3 regions of the Chromobacterium rhizoryzae genome follow, and region 3 is predicted to be linked to each of the others. Evidence: predicted binding sites of a transcription regulator. Region 3 holds the regulator's gene; each other region holds the start of a gene.

Region 1 (7,017 bases), 1.0 Mb from region 3:
GTCTGTCGATGTTCTGGGAGCTGGTGGGCTTGTATACGCCGACCAATGACGCCAAGCGCGATGCAACGCGGATGGAGCGTCTGATCGAGATCGCGGACACCAAGCCGCTGTTCGCCTACCATGCGCTTTACACCGTGGACGACTACTTGAAAGTAGGGCCGGAGCAACTTGAGCGCAAGCTGACGCTGGAGAACCGGCTGACCGCGTTCCGTCCTTATCCGGAAGTGATGCTGAAGCGCGCGCAGTTGGAAATCTTGGCGGGGAGGCAGGTTCAGGCGGAGCAGACCTTGCGGACGACGCTGGCATCGTTCCCCACTTACGCCGGCGTGTTTCTGGGTACGCTGGACGATGACAGGGCTGAATGGGAACCCCTGCGCGCAGTGGCCCGCGAGGCCTACGCCAAGCTGCCGGCCAAGTACCAGACCATGTTGGAGTAAGCGCTTTCTAGTGCTCGGGACACAAAAAAACCACAGGCTGAGGCCTGTGGTTTTTTATTGAGCGGAAGACGCTTAGCCTTCTATCACCACGCCTTGGCTGAGCGCGGTCTTCATTTTGCCCAAAGCCTTGGCTTCGATCTGGCGGATGCGCTCGGCGGACACGCCGAATTCGGCGGCCAGCTCGTGCAGCGTGGAGCCGCTGTCGTCGGCCAGCCAGCGCGCTTCAACGATGCGGCGGCTGCGCGGGTCCAGCGTGGCCAAAGCCTGTTGCAGGCCTTCGGTCTGCAGATGGTCGAACGCGCGGCGCTCCATCTCGCGGGTGGGCTCATTGTGATGATCGGCCAGCCAGTCGATCGGCGCGTAGCCGTCGTCGTCGTTGTCGTCCGCCAGCAAGGCGATGTCCTGACCGCTCATGCGGGTTTCCATCTCGCGGACTTCTTCCGGCTTGACGCCCAGATCGGCAGCGATTTGGCGGGCCTCGTTTTCCGACAGCGCGGAGAAACTGCTCTTCATGCTGCGCAGGTTGAAGAATAGCTTGCGCTGAGGCTTGGTGGTGGCGATGCGCACCAGGCGCCAGTTGCGCAGGATGAATTCGTGAATCTCGGCCTTGATCCAGTGCACGGCAAAGGAAAACAGGCGCACGCCGCGATCGGGTTCGAAGCGTTTGACGGCTTTCATCAGGCCGATATTGCCTTCCTGAATCAAGTCGGCTTGCGGCAGGCCGTATCCGGAGTAGCCGCGGGAAATCGATACCACCACGCGCAGGTGCGAGAGCACCAGCTGGCGCGCGGCCTCCAGGTCGTTTTGCTCCTGGAAGCGCGTTGCAAGCTCGTTTTCCTGCTCAGGCGTCAGCATGGGTACGCTGTTCACAGCTTGGATGTATTGCTCCAGGCTGCCGCTGGTGGACGGGACGGGCAAAGCAAATGTTGTGGTCATCTGTATAACTACCTCCTTGGGTAGTGATATGTTAGCACTCGTATATGGAGAGTGCTAGCAATGAAAGGTTCCAGCGCCAATGATTTTTTCTATCGTCTCGATAGTAGCGCAGCCGGTGCGCCGACGCCGTTTGCTCTGATTAACAGTTGTTGCGCCGCTTACATGCGCGTGCAAACGGCCGCGTTTCATTTGGGTTCTATCTTGCGCAGATGATGGTCGGAGGCGAGGCGGGCGCCCAGCATCGCCAGCAGGGCGGAGACGGCGACGGCGACTGCCAGTTCGATCGGGTTCAGATTGCGCAGTTCCACCCGTTCGCCGTACAACTGGGCGAATTCGCGAATCGCCGGATTGGCCACCGAGGTCAGCCAACCGGTCAGCGCCCAGGCGGCCAAGCCGGCCAGGATGCCTTGCCACATCGCGTGGTACATGAAGGGGCGGCGGATGAAACTGTCCGGCGCGCCTATCAATTTGGACACCTCGATTTCGTCCTGGCGCGCCAGGATTTGCATCCGGATCGCGTTATTGGTCACCAGCACCAGCGCCAGGCCCAGGGCGATGGCCATGAACCAGGTCAGATGCTTGCCCATTTCCACCATGCCGTACAAACGTTTGGCCCAGTCCGCGTCGAATTGCGCCTGTTCCACCATGGGCAGGCCGGAGAGCTCTTTTTGCAGCATCTCCAGCTCACGCGGCTCCAGCGCCTTCGGCGTGACCACGAAGGCATCCGGTAGCGGATTGCTGTCCAGACCGTCGGCCAGGCCCGGCAGGCCGTTGCGCTTTTCCATATCGGCCAGCGCCTTGCTCTTGCTGACGAAGCTGTAGCTCTTGATTTTGGGGTGATGCGTCAGCGTGGAGGTCACCGCGGCCAGGTCCGCCTCTTCCGATGACTGTTCCATGAACAGGGTGACTTGTGGCGTGGCGCTCAGCCGGCCCACCCAGTCTTGCACGCTGCTGACGGCCAGATAAAGCGAGAGCGGCAAGGCCAGCGCCAGCGACAGCATCAGCAAGGTCAGCAAGCTGCCGAAAGGTTGCCGCAGAATCTTGATCAGCGCGAGTTTGGCACTTTGCCAGTTCAGATAGAGATAATGTTTCATGCGGCAAATTGTCCTTCCCGCAGGCGAATGATTCGGCGGCCGTAGTCTTCCATCAGGGTCTCGTCGTGAGCGGAGATCAATACGGTGACGCCCACTTGGTGGAAGGATTTGAACAATTCCATGATGTCCAGCGCATAGGCGCGGTCCAGGTTGGCGGAAGGTTCGTCGGCCAGCAGGATGCTGGGGCGGTGCACCACGGCGCGGGCGATGCACAGGCGCTGCTGCTCGCCGCCTGACAGGCGGATCGGCATGCTCTTTTCCTTGCCGAGCAGGCCGACTTTGTCCAGCGCGGCGCGCACGCGCTTGGCCGCGTCGCGGCGATCGAAGCCGATGATGTCCAGCGGCAGCATCACGTTGTCGAACACGCTGCGGTCGAACAGGATCTTGTGGTCCTGAAACACCAGGCCGATGTGCTGGCGCACATAGGGGATCTGGCTGGAGCGCAGCTTGGACAGGTTCTGGCCGTTGACGACGACGCCGCCCGCGGTGGCGCGCTCTATGCCGGCGATCAGCTTGAGCAAGGTGGACTTGCCGGCGCCGGAATGGCCGGCGAGGAAGACCATCTCGCCGGTGTCGATGTTGAAAGACAGGTTTTTCAGAGCTTCATTGCCACCTGGGTAGCGCTTGGTGACCTGGTCGAACTGGATCATTATTCTGTTCCCGCGTTAGCTGGTGACGGCAAGAGTGAGAGCTTGCAATGGCTGATGCGTTCAGTCGAACAGCGCGTCGATGTAGTCCTTGGCCTTGAACGGCCGCAGGTCGTCTATGCTTTCGCCCACGCCGACAAAACGCAGCGGAACCGGACGTTGCTTGGCGATGGCCGCGATCACGCCGCCCTTGGCCGTGCCGTCCAGCTTGCTCAGAATCAGCCCGGTCAGGCCGAGGGCGTCGTCGAAGGTCTTGACCTGGGTGATGGCGTTCTGGCCGATATTGGCGTCCAGCACCAGGATGATTTCATGCGGCGCGTCGGGCAAGGCTTTCTGGATCACCCGCTTCACCTTCTTGATTTCCTCCATCAGGTGCAACTGGGTGGGCAGGCGGCCGGCGGTGTCGGCCAGCACGATGTCGATGCCGCGGGCGACCGCGGCCTGGATCGCGTCATAGCAGACGGCGGCGGAGTCGCCGCCTTGCTGGGCGATCACGGTGACGTTGTTGCGTTCGCCCCAGGCCATCAGCTGTTCGCGCGCGGCGGCGCGGAAGGTGTCGCCGGCGGCGAGCAGCACGCTCTTGCCCTGGCTCTGGTAGTACTTGGCCAGCTTGCCTATCGACGTGGTCTTGCCGGCGCCGTTGACGCCGGCCATCATGATGACGAAAGGTTTCTTGCCGCTGACGTCCAGCGGCTTTTCCAGCGGCGAGATCAGGTCGCCGAGCGAATCCTTCAACGCGTCTTTCAGTTCCGAGGCGTCTTTCAGTCCTTTCAGCGAAACGCGCTCGCGCACGTCGCCAAGCAGGTGCAAGGTGGCGTCCACCCCCATGTCGGCGGTGAGCAGCACGGTTTCCAGCTCTTCGTACAGCTCCTCGTCTATCTTGCCGCCGCCAAACAGGCCGGCCAGGGATTTGCCCAGCTTGTCGCGGGTTTTGGACAGCCCGGCCTTCAGGCGTTCGGCCCAGCTCATTTTCTTCAGCGAAAGCGGCTCGGCTTCAAGCGGCTCGGCCGCCGGCGGCGAAGCCGGTGCGATGGGGGCGGGCGTCGGGGGCGTCGGCTCGGGCTGCGCTTGCGGCGGCTCGGGTGTCCGCGTTTCGGACTGGGTGGCTGGCGCGCCCGCATCGGGCAGCGCGGTGGGCTGAATATCGGCCGTCGGCTCCGCAGGGGCGGTTGCCGGAGGCGTGGGCTCGGATTGGGTTTTTCTTTTGAAGAAGCTAAACATGCGTAAAGGCCGGCGGAATTCGGTAAATGGCTAAATTGTATCCTCAAATGGAGGTGCTTACCCAATTGTTGCTGCGCGGCGGGAGACGGAGGCGTCGCATCGTTGAAATCTATATATAAGGAATAGACGGCTTTTTGTGGCGTGAGCGGCGACAGATGGCGGCCGGTTTGCGCGACAATGAGGCGCGACGGCGCGGATCGGGTTACACTCAGCCCCTTGTTTTTTGAGCTTGGAATTATGAGTCAGTCGCGTAACACGGTCAGAATCATCGGTGGCGAGTATCGGCGCCGGCTATTGCCGTTTCCCGACGCTCAGGGTTTACGGCCAACGCCGGACCGTGTGCGGGAGACTTTGTTTAACTGGTTGGGCCAGCAACTGTACGGCAAATCCTGCCTGGATCTTTTCGCCGGAAGCGGGGCTCTGGGCTTTGAGGCGGCTTCGCGCGAGGCGCGGCGCGTGGTGATGGTGGAGAAATCCCGCGTGGTGGCCGAGTCCTTGAAAGCCAACCGGCAGTTATTGTCCGCCGCGAGCATCGATGTGGCGCAGTTCGATGCCCTGGCCTATCTGAAGGGCTGCCGCGATCGTTTCGACGTCGTCTTCGTCGATCCGCCGTTCGACACCGATTTGCTGACGCAGGTTTTGCCTTTGCTGGCTCAGGTGATGAGCGAGGACGGCCTGGCGTATATCGAAAGCCGCCGTTGGCCCGAAGAGCTGCCGGGCTGGGAGGTGCTGAAGCGGGCCAAGGCCGGTCAGGTGCACTACGGTTTGCTGCGCCGGGCGGCGGAGCCGGCCTGAGCGGTTTGCCTGCAGTCAGTCTCATAAATATATAACGGGGCGAACTTGCGAGCCCGACTGTCGGGTGACAAAATTCATGTTGTGGAATACTTGAGGAATTTACTATGTCTTTGATGATTACCGACGAATGCATCAACTGCGACGTCTGTGAGCCGGAGTGCCCCAATAACGCGATTTCCCAAGGCGAGGAAATCTATCAAATCGACCCCAATCTGTGCACCCAGTGCGTCGGCCACTACGACGAGCCGCAATGCCAGCAGGTCTGTCCGGTCGATTGCATCCCTCTGGATCCGTCTCACGAGGAGACTCAAGAGGTCTTGCATCAGAAGTATCTGCGGATATCCGGCCAGGCGTGACGCGCTAAGTTTTTGAATTTATTGGAAGCGCCCCGGGTTTGCCGGGGCGCTTTGCTTTTGCGGGCAAAATAATTAGAAAAAAATGCAAAAACCGGTTGACGGCCATCGGGGCTATCTATAATATTCGGGTCTCTTTCAGGAGGGATTCCCGAGCGGTCAAAGGGATCAGACTGTAAATCTGACGGCTCTGCCTTCGAAGGTTCGAATCCTTCTCCCTCCACCAGAATTTAGCGTCTTGGCGTGTGCGATGAAAGTCGCTCGAGGTTGTTGTTGCAGGCGGGTGTAGCTCAATGGTAGAGCAGAAGCCTTCCAAGCTTACGACGAGGGTTCGATTCCCTTCACCCGCTCCAAGCGTGTAGCCTGTTTTAAAGGGCCCATGTAGCTCAGGGGTAGAGCACTCCCTTGGTAAGGGAGAGGTCGGCAGTTCAATTCTGCCCATGGGCACCACCATTTACTTTGTGTTGTTTCGTATCCAGGAAATTTTGCCATGGCTAAGGAAAAGTTCGAGCGGACTAAACCGCACGTAAACGTCGGCACCATCGGTCACGTGGACCATGGTAAAACCACTCTGACCGCTGCGATCACCACTATTCTGTCGAAGAAGTTCGGTGGCGAAGCCAAGGACTACTCCCAGATCGACAGCGCGCCGGAAGAGAAGGCTCGCGGTATTACCATTAATACCGCTCACGTAGAATACGAAACCGAGTCCCGCCACTACGCTCACGTAGACTGCCCGGGTCACGCCGACTACGTTAAGAACATGATTACCGGTGCTGCCCAGATGGACGGCGCTATCCTGGTGTGCTCGGCCGCTGACGGTCCGATGCCGCAAACCCGCGAACACATCCTGCTGTCCCGTCAGGTTGGCGTTCCGTACATCATCGTGTTCCTGAACAAGGCCGACCTGGTGGACGACGCTGAGCTGCTGGAACTGGTTGAAATGGAAGTTCGCGATCTGCTGTCTTCCTACGACTTCCCGGGCGACGACACCCCGGTGGTAATCGGCTCCGCTCGTCTGGCGCTGGAAGGCGACCAGTCCGAATACGGCGAACCGGCCATCTTCAAGCTGGCTGCTGCTCTGGATTCCTACATCCCGACTCCGGAACGCGCCATCGACAAGCCGTTCCTGCTGCCGATCGAAGACGTGTTCTCGATCTCCGGCCGTGGCACCGTGGTAACCGGTCGCGTAGAGCGCGGCATTGTTAAAGTCGGCGAAGAACTGGAAATCGTGGGCTTGAAGGCTACCGCGAAGACCACTTGCACCGGCGTGGAAATGTTCCGCAAGCTGCTGGACCAAGGTCAAGCTGGCGACAACGTGGGCGTGCTGCTGCGCGGCACCAAGCGTGAAGACGTTGAGCGTGGTCAGGTGTTGGCTAAGCCGGGTTCCATCACCCCGCACACCAAGTTCCAGGCTTCGGTATACGTACTGAGCAAAGACGAAGGTGGCCGTCACACCCCGTTCTTCGCGAACTACCGTCCGCAGTTCTACTTCCGCACCACCGACGTAACGGGCGCCGTTACCCTGTCGGAA
Region 2 (7,017 bases), 2.5 Mb from region 3:
TATTCTTTTATTAAATAGCCCTTGTAGCCGCAGCAAATAATAAAGTCATTAATCCCATGCTGAGAGTACATTTTCATTATATGCCAAAGAATGGGCTTGCCGCCCACCTCTACCATCGGCTTAGGCTTGATTGTGGTTTCTTCGCTAATTCTAGTCCCAAGCCCGCCTGCAAGAATAACTGCTTTCACTATGTTTCCTTTGCATTACTCTGTTGTGGCTGAGCAAACAAATGCATCAGCCATAAAATTGTGCTTTTCTAAGCCGGATGACAATAAAAGCTTTTCTGCGGCGTGAATCATTGCCTCAGAGCCACATGCGTATAATTGTGTTGTTTTCAAATTGGGGGAGGATAAAAGATATACGTCCTGAATGTGGCCTTTTGCCCCATCCCAATTAGGATTGTTTTTCGAAAGAACTGGGGTGTATTTGATATTGAGAGGCAGCTCTTTGGGGTTCCAATAAAAATCAGAAACGTCCCTGTTTCCCCAGTATAGTGATACTGATCTGGGTTTTTCTATACCTGTTCTAGTTGCAAGATCTTCTAGCATGGACTTAATAGGGGCAATGCCTGTCCCTGTGGCAAAGAAGACCAAGTCCATATCTATATATTCTCGTAAAAAGAAAGTGCCGAGAGGGCCGTTTATCCTTATTAGATCGTTCTCGGACGCTAGATTAAACCAGTATTGACTCATTTCGCCATCGGGGAAGTTTTTAATATGTAACTCAATGAGTTTGCTGGTTTTGAATGTGTTCGCTATTGAATAGCTTCTCTTGACGCCTTGATTATTGGTGATGTCTATGTATTGACCCGGAAGGTACTCAAAACTGGCCGTTGGAGGTAGTCTAAGCAAAACTTGTGCAATGTCAGTCGTAAGTTTTTTTATGGTTTGAATGCGGCTCGGAAGTGTTTTCTTTGTGGGGAGTTTGACATGAAGATCTTCTATGTCGAGCTCAATGGTCTCAAGCGGTGTGCGAATGCAAGTGAGAACCCAACCGTCATCTTTCTCTTGTTGCGTTAAGCCAGATTCGTCGTGGAGGGCGAAAGTTTCTCCGCTGATGACTTTTCCTTTGCAAGTGCTGCAGCGGCCTGTTTTGCAACTGTGTGGCAGAAAAATATCTGCCTGAAGAGCGGCATCAAGTATGCTGACCCCTGATGGGGCAGTAAAACATTTGGTATTTTTAAGTTTGATTTCAAACATTTTGTTTTTGCACTGAAAATTTTAATTTTCGATTGGCCATGATTGTTTAATTTCTCAATATGCTTTTTGCTAAAGATAGCTTGTGTTGACGCTTCAATTTTACACCTTTGTGAGTGGCTAGGGTATTAATGCCGGAACGATGTCTTGTGTGGGCTTCTTGTGCTGTAGTTGTAGGGTTGCAATAGTCGTGGACTCCTGGGGCTGTAGCGTTTTGGCCTTTGCTAGGTGCTCATCGGATGGGTAACGCTAACAGGGAACCTGTCATCTGTGCAATGTACAGGCGCTGTAGTCTTGGCTCTGCCAGGATCAGATGTCTTGCCGTGAGCATGGTCGGGCCAGCTGGTTATGGTCTGGATGCAATATCCTTTTGGCATGGATGGGCTCGACGACCCTAAAGTTTGAAGCCCCAGATTCGACAAATATGCTTTTGTCATTGATCTGGTCATTCTATGAGATTAAAACATGAAGGGTGGCTTTGTCAGACGCAATATGTGGAGAGGTGCTCATGGAGAGCTTTCAAGCGACTTTTGGAATATATCAAAGTGTGGAGGCGGGGAGCAAAGGCCGTGCTTGCCATGATGGGCGATTGCCTCAATCAAGGCTAGAATTCGGCACAAAATTTGGGGATGTGTCCACAAGGATCAAACGAACAAAAAATGTCATGATTGAGTCTCGGGCATGCTCCGGCCTAGAGTGGCTGCCATTATAGCTAGTGTTCACTAGTATTCAAGGAGGCAAGCAGCTTAATCATTGCTTATGGATAAGAGTGTTGAACTGGTAATGCTGGGTGGGATTGTGATGGGCAATCGTTGCTGTAGGTGGGGCCACACAGATTGTACTTTAATTCTTCGGGAGGTCATCGGCTACTTCGAGAGCTAAGTTTCCGGGCTCCATATGAGGGGGCGTTTCACGAGCTCAGGACTCTGCGGAAGGTGTCTGCCTACTCTTCCTGTCCTGGGCTATGGAAGAGGTGGGTTTGGGTTGGATTTGTGCGAAAATGCCCTGAAGTGTGTGGTGTTGCAGTTGGGCCTATTTATGTGTCTGCTTGCTTGAGCGGTCACGCCAACCCGCTCATTCTTGGATTCGTCCCATTTGTGTAGATGGTGCAAATCAGTAGCCGTTAGGATTTTGCTCCTGCCAGCGCCAGCTGTCTTTGCACATAGCGTCCAGTCCTTTTTCTGCTTTCCAGTTCAATAAGCGCTGGGCTTCGGTTGGATCTGCCCAGCAAGCAGCGATGTCGCCGGGGCGGCGAGAGACTATTTCATAAGGGATGGGACGACAACTGTGCGTTTCGAAGGCTTGCACCATTTCCAGTACGGAATAGCCGTGCCCAGTTCCAAGGTTGACGGTGATTAGGCCGCCTTTGGTCCGAAGTGTGTCCAGCGCTTTGAGGTGGCCATTTGCGAGATCTTCAATGTGAATATAGTCACGGACCCCAGTGCCATCTTGGGTGGGATAGTCGTTTCCGAAAATTTGTAGGGTCTTGCGCTTGCCAACAGCAACCTGGCTGATGTACGGCATTAAGTTGTTAGGGGGACCATTCGGATCTTCGCCAATTTGCCCGCTTTCATGGGCACCGACTGGATTGAAGTAGCGGAGTAGCCCAATATTCCAATTTGGCTCTGCTTTACTCAGATCACGAAGTATGTCCTCAATCATTAGCTTGCTGCGGCCATAGGGGTTGGTGGTGGACAAGGGGAAGTCTTCACGGATTGGTACCGTGGCGGGATTGCCGTAGACTGTGGCTGATGAGCTGAAAACGAGAGTGTGGACTTGGTGCTGTTGCATGGCATGCAATAGCTGGAGTGTGCCATTAACATTGTTGTCATAATACTCAATTGGCTTTTCAGTGGATTCGCCAACGGCTTTGAGACCCGCAAAGTGTACAACGGCTTCGATTGAGTGAGTAAAAGCGGTCGACAGCGCTGCTGTGTCGCGAACGTCCCCTTGGATGAAGGTAAGTGATTTGCCGGTTAGGGCTTGTACCCGTTTGAGAGACTCGACCTTGCTGTTGCATAGGTTGTCTAGCACGACAACTTGATTGCCGGCTTCGAGTAGTTGCAAGCATGTGTGGGAGCCTATGTAGCCTGCGCCGCCGGTAACTAAAATAGTCATTTTAAATTAAAACCTAAAATCAATTGCATGCTTTGCAAGGTGGAGGGATGCGAAACGTCTAGTCGATCATTGTTGCATGAAAACGGTAGCTTGAGAATGGTGAGCCGCTTACAATGATAAGCTCAATTTTGGTACTGTTGGGGTGATGCTAAGTGGTGTCATCTCCACGTTTTAAAGAGGCGTGTAATGCTGCAAATCTTATTGTTGGCTACGTTTTTGTCGCTAGTAGTAGGGATGTGCTTGATCCATTTCGCCCACCTGCATGAGAGTTTCTCGGCTGATCATGATTTGGGGGGAGTGCAGAAATTTCATGCTAGGCCAGTTCCACGCATTGGTGGGGTACCGATAGCGCTAGGCTTGACTGCCGGAAGCTGTTTGTTGGCTTGGCTTCTAGGTGATGTACAGGTGTTACTAGTGCTGCTGGTCGCCTTGCCTGCATTTGTGGCTGGTCTCCTTGAGGATATCACTAAGCGAGTGGGGCCAATGCCTCGTTTACTGGCCACGTTCGTTTCGGCGGGGCTAGGGTATTTTTTGTTAAGGGCAGGGCTCCAGAGGCTGGACATCCCTTGGCTGGATAGTCTTTTGGTGCACTTCTGGGTGCTTTCGTTGTTGCTTACTGTTGTTGCTGTTGGTGGTGTTGCGCATGCTGTTAACATTATTGATGGCTACAATGGTCTCTCCGGTATGGTGTCTATTTTTATTTTCTTGGCCATAGCCTATGTGTCTTTCAAGGTGCAGGATGCAATGTTGATGGGGATTTGTTTTGCGATGGTTGGCGCAATTGCGGGATTTCTGTTTTGGAACTTTCCCCGTGGGCTGATCTTTGCCGGAGATGGTGGGGCCTATTTGGTGGGGTTCATGATTGCGGAGGTGGCGGTCTTGTTGGTGGCAAGGCATCAACAGGTGTCTCCTTGGTTTCCCTTGTTGTGTGTTATCTATCCTGTGTTTGAAACCTTGTACTCCATATACAGGAAGAAGTTCTTGCGCGGGATGTCGCCAGGAATGCCGGATGGGCTGCATTTGCATATGCTGATATATAAACGGCTGGTGCGGTGGATGGTAGGTTCTCGGGATGCGGTTCATCTGACCCAGCGCAATAGTTTGACCTCCCCATATCTGTGGGCGCTATCGTCGTTCTCAGTGGTGCCTGCAATGCTTTTCTGGAACAACACCCCTGTACTGATTGGCTTTGTGTTGGTCTTCATCGCCAGTTACATCTATCTGTATCGTATGATTGTCCGTTTCCGCACTCCTCGCTGGATGTTGCTGCGTAAGTCGACTCGTCTCTGACGCTATCTTGGGCCTGCCGAAAATTGCTACGGCAGGCTCTTGAAAACCCTCCCGCTCGTCCCTATCATTAGCACTCGCAGCAGGTGAGTGCTAACGCTCGCCTCAACTCAAACAGGTTTCAACTCTCAACAGCCACTGTAACAGGAGAGATCCATGGCAATTCGTCCTTTGCACGACCGTGTTGTTATCAAGCGCCTCGAGGCTGAAGAAAAAACCGCTTCCGGCATCGTTCTGCCGGGCGCAGCCGCAGAGAAGCCGGACATGGGCCAGGTGCTGGCCGTAGGCAACGGCAAGATCTTGGAAAACGGCGAGCGTCGTGCGCTGGAGCTGAAGGTTGGCGACAAAGTCATCTTCGGCAAGTACTCCGGTCAGACCGTCAAGGTTGACGGCGATGAAGTCCTCGTGATGCGCGAGGAAGATGTAATGGGCATCGTTGAGTAATCCGACCCACATCTGAACTTCCCCAACTCAGAATTCTGGAGATTTAAAGAATGGCTGCTAAAGACGTAAAGTTTGGTGATTCCGCTCGCGCCAAGATGGTAACCGGCGTCAACATTCTGGCTGATGCCGTTAAAGTGACCCTGGGCCCGAAAGGCCGCAACGTGGTGCTGGACCGCTCCTTCGGCGCGCCGACCATCACCAAGGACGGCGTATCCGTCGCCAAGGAAATCGAACTGAAGGACAAGTTCGAGAACATGGGCGCGCAGATGGTGAAAGAAGTCGCTTCCAAGACTTCCGACGTGGCTGGCGACGGCACCACCACCGCCACCGTGCTGGCTCAAGCCATCGTGTTGGAAGGCATGAAGTACGTTGCCGCCGGGATGAACCCGATGGACCTGAAGCGCGGCATCGACAAGGCCGTTGCCTCGCTGGTGGGTGAGATCGCCAAGATCGCCAAGCCGTGCGCCACCACCAAGGAAATCGCTCAGGTTGGCTCCATCTCCGCCAACTCCGATTCCGACATCGGCGACATCATCGCCAATGCCATGGAAAAAGTGGGCAAGGAAGGCGTGATCACCGTTGAAGACGGCAAGAGCCTGAACAACGAACTGGACGTGGTGGAAGGCATGCAGTTCGACCGCGGCTACCTGTCCCCGTACTTCATCAACAACCAGGACAAACAGATTGCCGCTCTGGACAATCCCTTCATCCTGCTGTTCGATAAGAAAATCTCCAATATCCGCGATCTGCTGCCGGTTCTGGAGCAAGTGGCCAAGTCCGGCCGCCCGCTGCTGATCATCGCAGAAGACGTGGAAGGCGAAGCGCTGGCCACTCTGGTGGTCAACACCATCCGCGGCATCCTGAAAGTGGTAGCCGTTAAAGCCCCGGGTTTTGGCGATCGTCGCAAAGCCATGTTGCAGGATATCGCCTTCCTGACCGGCGGCACCGTGATTGCCGAAGAAGTGGGCCTGACCCTGGAAAAAGCTTCGCTGGAAATGCTGGGCCAAGCCAAGCGCGTTGAAGTGGGCAAGGAAAACACCACCATCATCGACGGCGCCGGCCAAGCGGCCGAGATCCAGTCGCGCGTGGGCGAGATCCGCAAGCAGATGGAAGAAGCCACTTCCGATTACGATCGCGAGAAACTGCAAGAGCGCGTGGCCAAGCTGGCCGGCGGTGTTGCGGTGATCAAGGTTGGCGCTGCCACCGAAGTGGAAATGAAAGAGAAAAAGGCTCGCGTTGAAGACGCCTTGCACGCTACCCGCGCCGCTGTGGAAGAAGGCGTTGTGGCTGGCGGCGGCGTTGCTCTGCTGCGCGCCCGCTCCACTCTGGACAGCCTGAAAACCGACAATGCCGATCAAGACGCGGGTGTTAAGATCGTGCTGAAGGCCATCGAAGCGCCGCTGCGCCAGATCGTCAAGAACGCTGGCGAAGAGCCGTCGGTCGTGGTGAACAAGGTGCTGGAAGGCAAGGGCAACTTCGGTTACAACGCGGCTAGCGGCGAGTACGGCGATATGCTGGAAATGGGCGTGCTGGATCCGGCCAAGGTAACCCGCTCCGCTCTGCAGCACGCGGCTTCGGTTGCTGGCCTGATGCTGACCACCGACTGCATGATCGCTGAATTGCCGGAAGACAAGCCGGCGGCCGGCATGCCGGATATGGGCGGCATGGGCGGCATGGGCGGCATGATGTAAGCCAACGCCTCCTTAGGCTTTGAAAAACCCCGCTACGGCGGGGTTTTTCTTTTGCGGGCTTAAAATGCGTTGGCTTCTGGCAAAATAAGGCCGGGGCATATATTAAGTTAAGGAGTGCGTGATGGAATTGAAGGCCTTGCTGAGCAGTCTGGACACGATTTTGGAGCCCTGGCGCTTCAAAGACTATGCGCCTAACGGCTTGCAGGTGGAAGGGCGGCAGGCGGTGCGCAAGCTGGTGACAGGCGTCACCGCTTCGCAAGCTTTGATCGATGCCGCGGCGT
Region 3 (7,017 bases):
GTCGTCGCGGCCTTGCAAGGTGTCGCGGATCAGTTCGGCGTCCACGCCGCGTTGACGCATTTCCTGTTGCAGGCGGCGGCTGCCGTAGCGCTGGCCCTTGCTGTCGGCGAACTGCTGGGCGAAACGCTGATCGGACTGCCAGCTGTGTTCGGCCAGATCATCCAGCAAGGCCGTCAATTGTTCCGGGCTCTCCGCAAACGGAGCGAGCCGCCGCTCCAGCTCCCGCCGCGTGTATTCGCGGCGGGACAGGAGATCGACGGCTCGCGCCCTCAGGCTTTTTTCCATTCAGGGAATCAGGCGTCGAGCGCGTCGTCGGCGAACTCTTCGTCCGGCTGGCCTTCGGTGATTTCCACTTTGATGCCCACCGCGTCGCGGATCTTGCGCTCCACTTCAGCGGCGATTTCCGGGTTGGACTTCAGCCATTCGCGGGTGTTGTCCTTGCCCTGGCCGATCTTCTGGCCGTTGTAGGCGTACCAGGCGCCGGATTTGTCGATGAAGCCGTGCTTGACGCCCAGTTCGATGATCTCGCCCTGACGGGAGATGCCCTCGCCGTACAGGATTTCGAAATCGGCCTGGCGGAACGGCGGCGACACCTTGTTCTTCACCACTTTGACGCGGGTGTCGTTGCCGATCACTTCCTCGCCCTTCTTGATGCCGCCGGTGCGGCGGATGTCCAGGCGCACGGAGGCGTAGAACTTCAGCGCGTTGCCGCCGGTGGTGGTTTCCGGGTTGCCGAACATCACGCCGATCTTCATGCGGATCTGGTTGATGAAGATCACCAGGGTGTTGGTGCGCTTGATGTTGCCGGTCAGCTTGCGCAGCGCCTGGCTCATCAGGCGGGCTTGCAGGCCCACGTGGCTGTCGCCCATCTCGCCTTCGATTTCAGCCTTGGGCACCAAGGCGGCCACCGAGTCGATCACGATCAGATCGACGCCGCTGGAGCGCACCAGCATGTCGCAGATTTCCAGCGCCTGCTCGCCGGTGTCCGGCTGCGAGATCAGCAGGTCGTCGACCTTGACGCCCAGCTTTTGCGCATATTGCGGGTCCAGCGCGTTTTCCGCGTCGATGTAGGCGCAGGTGCCGCCCAATTTTTGCATCTCGGCCACCGCTTGCAGACACAGGGTGGTTTTACCGGACGACTCCGGGCCGTAGATTTCCACCACGCGGCCGCGCGGCAGGCCGCCGACGCCCAGCGCCAGGTCCAGACTCAGCGAGCCGGTGGAGACCACTTGCAGGTTTTCGTTGATCTGGTTGTCGCTCATGCGCATGATCGAACCCTTGCCAAACTGTTTTTCAATTTGGGCAAGGGCCGCGGCCAACGCTTTGCTCTTGTCTTCGGATGCCATGCTGTCTCCAGTGTGGGGGGCGCTAAACAAAATGAATGCTCGGCCAGCGGCGAGCCGTGTCCATGGCGGCGGGGAAAACCCGATGCCGGACAGGGGTTTGCGCGGCGCCGGCGGGCTTGCCCCGTCGCGCTCGCGCTTGCCGCGCCGATAGCCGAAAAGATGCCGTCGATTATCTCATAAAGCCTTGGCCAACGGCAGAGCCGCTTGCCGGCGATACCGTCCTTCGGGACGGGAAACCGCGATCTCGCTTGAAAAAGTTGTGATTGCGACCACTTTTACAAGTGTCCACCCTGTGTACAATGAAGCCATCATGATGAACGAACGCGCGCAACACCTGCTCAAGGTCCTGATCGAACGCTACATCGTCGACGGCCAGCCGGTGGGGTCCAAAACCCTGTCCATGCTGCCCGGCGTCGAGCTGTCGTCCGCGTCCATCCGCAATGTGCTGGCGGAGCTGGAGGCGATGGGGCTGATCGCGGCGCCGCACACCTCGGCCGGCCGGGTGCCCACCGCGCGCGGCTACCGCATGTTCGTCGATCGTCTGCTCACCATCCGGCCTTTGGAAGAGGCGGCGCTGCACGAGCTGGAACTGAATCTGCAGCCGGACAGCCCGCAGCGCATCGCCCAGTCCGCGTCCTCCTTGCTGTCCGAGCTGACGCATTTCGCCGGCGTGATCGTCACGCCGCAGCGCTCCGACATCGCCTTTCGCCAGATCGAATTCCTGCGCCTGTCCGAGCGGCGGGTGCTGATGATCTTGGTGACGTTGGACGGGGACGTGCAGAACCATCTGCTGACCACCGAACGCGATTACACGCCGTCGGAATTGATAGAGGCCGGCAATTTCATCAACCAGCATTACGCCGGCCAGGGGCTGGATCGTATCGCCAGCCGGGTGGCGGACGAGTTGCGCCAGCTGCAGGGCGACATCGCCGAATTGATGTCGGCGGCGATCCGCCTGGGGCAGAGCTCGATGGCGGCCAGCAGCGCCGCGGTGGTGGTGGCCGGCGGCAGCCGGCTGCTGGAGGTGAGCGACCTGTCCGAGGACTTGTCGCGGCTGCGTCAGTTGTTCAGCGTGTTCGAACGCAAGACCGAGCTGCTAAAGCTGCTGAACCAGGGGCGGGAAGCGCAGGGCGTGAACATTTTCATCGGCGAGGAGTCTGGCGTGATGACGCTGGACGAATGCTCGGTGGTGACCGCGCCTTACCGGATCAACGGCCAGGTGGTCGGCGCGCTGGGCGTGGTCGGTCCCACCCGGATGGCTTACGAGCGGGTGATCCCTATCGTCGACATTACCGCGCGCCTGGTGTCCAGCGCCTTGTCGTTCCGGGCCTAACGCCCGTGCGCCGGCCGTGCGCCGGTTTTGGCCGCCGCAAGGCTTGACGCGAGGTCTGCGGCTATAGTTTTCGCGCCGCGTTCTTCGAGGAGCGCGGCTAAGTCAAAAACGCTTATTCAGAAACCAGCCCATGAAATCTTTGCTTAAACTGGCCCCGTTGGCGGCTCTGTTCTCCTTCCAGCTGGCGCAGGCCGACGCGGCCTTTCTGGCGCGTCCGGACGTGCAGCGCTACATCGACGAGCAAGTGGCCGGCGGCCAGTTCAACCGCCCGGAGCTGGAGGCGGTGTTCGCCAATGTCGAACTCAAGCCCAACATCATCAAGATTCTGGACAAGCCGTCCACCTCGCGCCCCTGGTATCAGTTCCGCAATTCCACGGTGGGGGAAAAGACCATTGCCGACGGCGTGGCGTTCTGGCGCGCCAACGCGGCCGCGCTGACGCGGGCCGAGCAGCAATACGGCGTGGCGCCCGAGCTCATCGTCGCCATCCTGGGCGTGGAGTCCCATTACGGCCGCAACACCGGATCGTTCCGCCTGGTGGACGCCTTGTCCACCATAGGCTTTGATTACCCGCGCCGCGCGGAATTCTTCCGCAAGGAGCTGACCGAGTTCCTGCTGCTGGCCAAGGAGGAGGGCAAGGACCCGCTGACGCTGAAGGGCTCCTACGCCGGCGCGATGGGCTGGCCGCAGTTCATGCCGTCCAGCTTCCGCAAATGGGCGGTGGATTTCGACGGCAGCGGCCACCGCGACATCTGGAGCGATCCGGACGACGCGATCGGCAGCGTGGCCAATTACTTCCAGCGCCACGGCTGGCGCCACGGCGACGACGTGATCCTGCCGGCCAGCGTGCAGCCGGGGCCGCAGATCGATCAGCTGATCGCCGACAAATTCAATCTGCACTACACCGTGGGCGAGCTGAAGAAAATGGGCGTGACGCCGCAGTCGCCGGTGGCCGACGACGTGCCGGCGGTGCTGGTGCCGCTGGAAACGGCGCCCGGCGTCACCGAATACTGGCTGGGCCTCAACAACTTCTTCGTGATCACTCGCTACAACCGCAGCACGCTGTACGCCAAGGCGGTGCAGGAAATCGCGGATCAGCTGCGCCAGCGCTATCTGGCGGGCCAGGCCGCGGCCCAGCCGTGACGCCGCGCGCCGCCCGCCGCGGCGGCGCGAAACCTGTCGCCACGCGCGGCAATTGCCATTAAAATCCGCCCCCATGAGCTATCAAGTCCTTGCCCGTAAGTGGCGTCCCAAGCGCTTTGCCGATCTGGTCGGCCAGGAGCACGTGGTGCGCGCCTTGACCAACGCCCTCAAAGAACAGCGTCTGCATCACGCTTATCTGCTGACGGGGACGCGCGGGGTGGGCAAGACCACCATCGCCCGGATTCTGGCCAAGAGCCTGAACTGCGAAACCGGCACCACCGCCGAACCCTGCGGCGAATGTTCGGCCTGTCGTCAGATCGACACCGGCCGCTTCGTCGATCTGCTGGAGATCGACGCCGCGTCCAACACCGGCATCGACAATATCCGCGAAGTGCTGGAAAACGCCCAGTACGCGCCGACGTCCGGCCGCTTCAAGGTCTACATCATCGACGAAGTGCACATGCTGTCCAAGAGCGCCTTCAACGCGATGCTGAAGACGCTGGAGGAGCCGCCGGCCCACGTCAAATTCATTCTGGCCACCACCGATCCGCAGAAAGTGCCGGTCACGGTGTTGAGCCGCTGTCTGCAGTTCTCCTTGCGCAATATGACGCCGCAGCAAGTGGCCGGCCATCTGGCCCACATGCTGGACGTGGAAGGCATCGCCTACGAGACGCCGGCGCTGGCCTTGCTGGGCCGCGCCGCCTCCGGTTCGATGCGCGACGCGCAATCGCTGCTGGACCAGGCCATCGCCTACGGTCTGGGCGAGGTGAAGGAAGACGGCGTGCGCGCGATGCTGGGCGCGGTGGACCGCCGCTATCTGTTCGCCTTGCTGCAGGCCTTGGCCGCCGGCGACGGCCCGCAGCTGATGGCCGAGGCCGACGGCCTGGCCGAGCGCGGGGTCAGCTTCGAAGGCGCTTTGAGCGAACTGGCGGTCTTGTTGCAGCAGCTGGCGCTGATGCAGACCGTGCCGCAGGCGGTTGCCCAGGACGAGCCGGAGCGCGACGCGCTGCAGGCGCTGGCGGACGCCATCGCGCCGCAGGACGTGCAGCTGTATTACCAGATCGCCATCCACGGCCGCAAAGACCTGGCGCTGGCGCCGGACGAGCACGCCGGTTTCAATATGACCCTGCTGCGCATGCTGGCCTTCCATCCGGCCAACGCCCGGGCCGAAGCCGCGCCTCCGCGCCCGGCCGCCGGCGCGCCGGCTCGCCCGCAGCCGCCGCAAGCGCAGCCGGTCCCGGCCGCGCCGGGAGGCATTTCGCCGGCCGCGCGGGCCTTGCAGGCCGCCGGTCTGAGTTCGCCGGCGCCGCGGCAATCCGCGCCGCAGCCGGTTCAGGACAGCGCGCCGGCGGCGGAACCCGAACCCGAGCCTGCCGCGCCCGAAGCCAGGCCGCCTGCGCCGGCCGCGCTGGTCCGTCAAGCCGCGCCGCCGCCCGAGCCGGAGCCCGAGGAGGAAGACGCGTCGGACGACGGCGACGTCAGTCCCGACGAGGTGCCCTGGGATCAGGGCGCGGCGGCGGACGAGGAGATGCCGTCCTATTTGCAGGCGCCGCCGGAGGAGCCGGCCGACTATCGCTTCGACGGCGACTGGCAGGCGCTGGTGACCGAACTGGGCGTCAAGCTGGGCGCGGCGCGCATGCTGGCCCATAATGCGGTATTGAAGGACTGGGACCAGGAACGCCTGGCGCTGGCGGTGCCGGAGAGCTTCCGCCACATGACCAGCCGCGATTACCAGGACAAGCTCAAGCTCGCCTTGAGCGAGCGCTTCGGCCGGCCGGTGGAATTGGCGGTGACGGTGGAAGAGCTGGGCCTGGAGACGCCGGCGATGAAAGACGCCCGCCATCGGCAGGAGCAGTTGGACATCGCGCGCGAGAATATGAAAAACGATCCGGTGGTGCAGCAAATGGTGCGCGAATTCGACGCGACGCTGCTCATCGAAACCATTCAACCCGTGAAGGAGTGAAACGATTATGTTTGGCAAAGGTGGTATCGCCGGCCTGATGAAGCAGGCCCAGCAAATGCAAGACAATATGAAAAAGGCGCAGGAAGAACTGGCCACGGTGGAAGTGGAAGGCCAATCCGGCGCCGGCATGGTCAAGGTGGTGATGACCTGCTCTCACGACGTCAAGCGCGTCAGCCTGGACGACAGCCTGCTGGACGACGCCAAGGAAGACAAGGAAATGCTGGAAGACCTGATCGCCGCCGCGTTCAACGACGCGGTGCGCAAGGTGGAAGCCACCACTCAGGAAAAGATGTCCGGTTTCTCCGCCGGCCTGAACCTGCCGGCCGGCATGAAGCTGCCGTTCTGATCGCATCGGTTTCGGCATCCGGATGGCTCGGCGCGCGCCGAGCCATTTTTACGTTGTTTCCGAGGTAGCCATGCGCGGATTCGCTCATTTCACCGTGCGCAGCCGGCTGCGCGCCGACGCCGACAGGGTGTGGGCGCACGCCGCCAGCGCCGCTGGCATCAACGACGAGCTCGGGCCCTGGCTCCGCATGCGCTTGCCGGGCGGCGAGCTGCCCGACGGCTTGAGGCCGCCGATGCGCATCGGACCGTGCCGGATTCTGCTGTTCGGCCTGTTGCCGGTGGAATGCGACGACTTGGAGCTGACGCGGCTGGAGCCGGGCGCCTTCGACGAGCGCTCCACCATGCTGACCCAGCGGCGCTGGCTGCACCGGCGGAGAGTGCGCGCCTTGCCCGGCGGCTGCGAAGTGGTGGACCGCATCGGCTTCGCGCCGCGCGCGCCCTGCTTGTTGACACTGCATTACGGCATTTTCCGCCTGGTTTTCGCCTGGCGGCACGCGCGTCTGCGCCGCCGTTTTTCCCGATTGTGAAAGCGATGAAGAATCCTCCCGCTCTAGACCATCTGATTTCCGCCCTGAAAGTGTTGCCGGGGGTCGGACCCAAGACCGCGCAACGGATGGCCTTCCACCTGTTGCAGCGCGACAAGAAGGGCGCGGACAAGCTGGCGCGCGCGCTGGACCGCGCGCTGACCCAATTGACCCACTGCGAACGCTGCAACACCTTCAGCGAAACGCCGCTGTGTCCGATCTGCGCCGACGAGGAGCGCCGGCAGGATTTGCTGTGCGTGGTGGAGATGCCGGCGGATCTGCTGACGCTGGAGCAGGCCAAATGCTTCGACGGCCTGTATTTCGTGCTGATGGGCCGCATCTCGCCGTTGGACAATGTCGGCCCG

What was found. The regulator HrcA, encoded in region 3, represses chaperone genes, less so after heat shock. The targets are predictions, from matches to a motif close to ATTAGCACTCGNNNNNNNCGAGTGCTAAT.
Region 1: rpoH (RNA polymerase sigma factor RpoH) is a predicted target of HrcA. The motif match lies at 1,404-1,432, and genes of this name have one in related genera.
Region 2: groES (co-chaperone GroES) is a predicted target of HrcA. The motif match lies at 4,671-4,699, and genes of this name have one in related genera.

What each region holds. Positions count from the first base shown of each region.
Region 1 is NZ_CP066126.1:549,098-556,114, forward strand. It holds gene JC616_RS02480 (PglL family O-oligosaccharyltransferase) at 1-437, shown strand, start outside; gene rpoH (RNA polymerase sigma factor RpoH) at 510-1,373, opposite strand; gene ftsX (permease-like cell division protein FtsX) at 1,559-2,467, opposite strand; gene ftsE (cell division ATP-binding protein FtsE) at 2,464-3,117, opposite strand; gene ftsY (signal recognition particle-docking protein FtsY) at 3,178-4,335, opposite strand; gene rsmD (16S rRNA (guanine(966)-N(2))-methyltransferase RsmD) at 4,573-5,130, shown strand; gene JC616_RS02510 (YfhL family 4Fe-4S dicluster ferredoxin) at 5,235-5,486, shown strand; tRNA gene JC616_RS02515 (tRNA-Tyr) at 5,625-5,709, shown strand; tRNA gene JC616_RS02520 (tRNA-Gly) at 5,763-5,836, shown strand; tRNA gene JC616_RS02525 (tRNA-Thr) at 5,859-5,933, shown strand; gene tuf (elongation factor Tu) at 5,974-7,017, shown strand, end outside.
Region 2 is NZ_CP066126.1:4,377,800-4,384,816, reverse strand. It holds gene rfbF (glucose-1-phosphate cytidylyltransferase) at 1-188, opposite strand, end outside; gene JC616_RS19935 (2Fe-2S iron-sulfur cluster-binding protein) at 204-1,199, opposite strand; gene galE (UDP-glucose 4-epimerase GalE) at 2,310-3,314, opposite strand; gene JC616_RS19925 (MraY family glycosyltransferase) at 3,501-4,604, shown strand; gene groES (co-chaperone GroES) at 4,758-5,045, shown strand; gene groL (chaperonin GroEL) at 5,096-6,736, shown strand; gene JC616_RS19910 (Nif3-like dinuclear metal center hexameric protein) at 6,858-7,017, shown strand, end outside.
Region 3 is NZ_CP066126.1:1,545,606-1,552,622, forward strand. It holds gene recX (recombination regulator RecX) at 1-285, opposite strand, end outside; gene recA (recombinase RecA) at 294-1,346, opposite strand; gene hrcA (heat-inducible transcriptional repressor HrcA) at 1,657-2,679, shown strand; gene mltB (lytic murein transglycosylase B) at 2,810-3,820, shown strand; gene dnaX (DNA polymerase III subunit gamma/tau) at 3,894-5,783, shown strand; gene JC616_RS07110 (YbaB/EbfC family nucleoid-associated protein) at 5,791-6,129, shown strand; gene JC616_RS07115 (hypothetical protein) at 6,200-6,655, shown strand; gene recR (recombination mediator RecR) at 6,661-7,017, shown strand, end outside.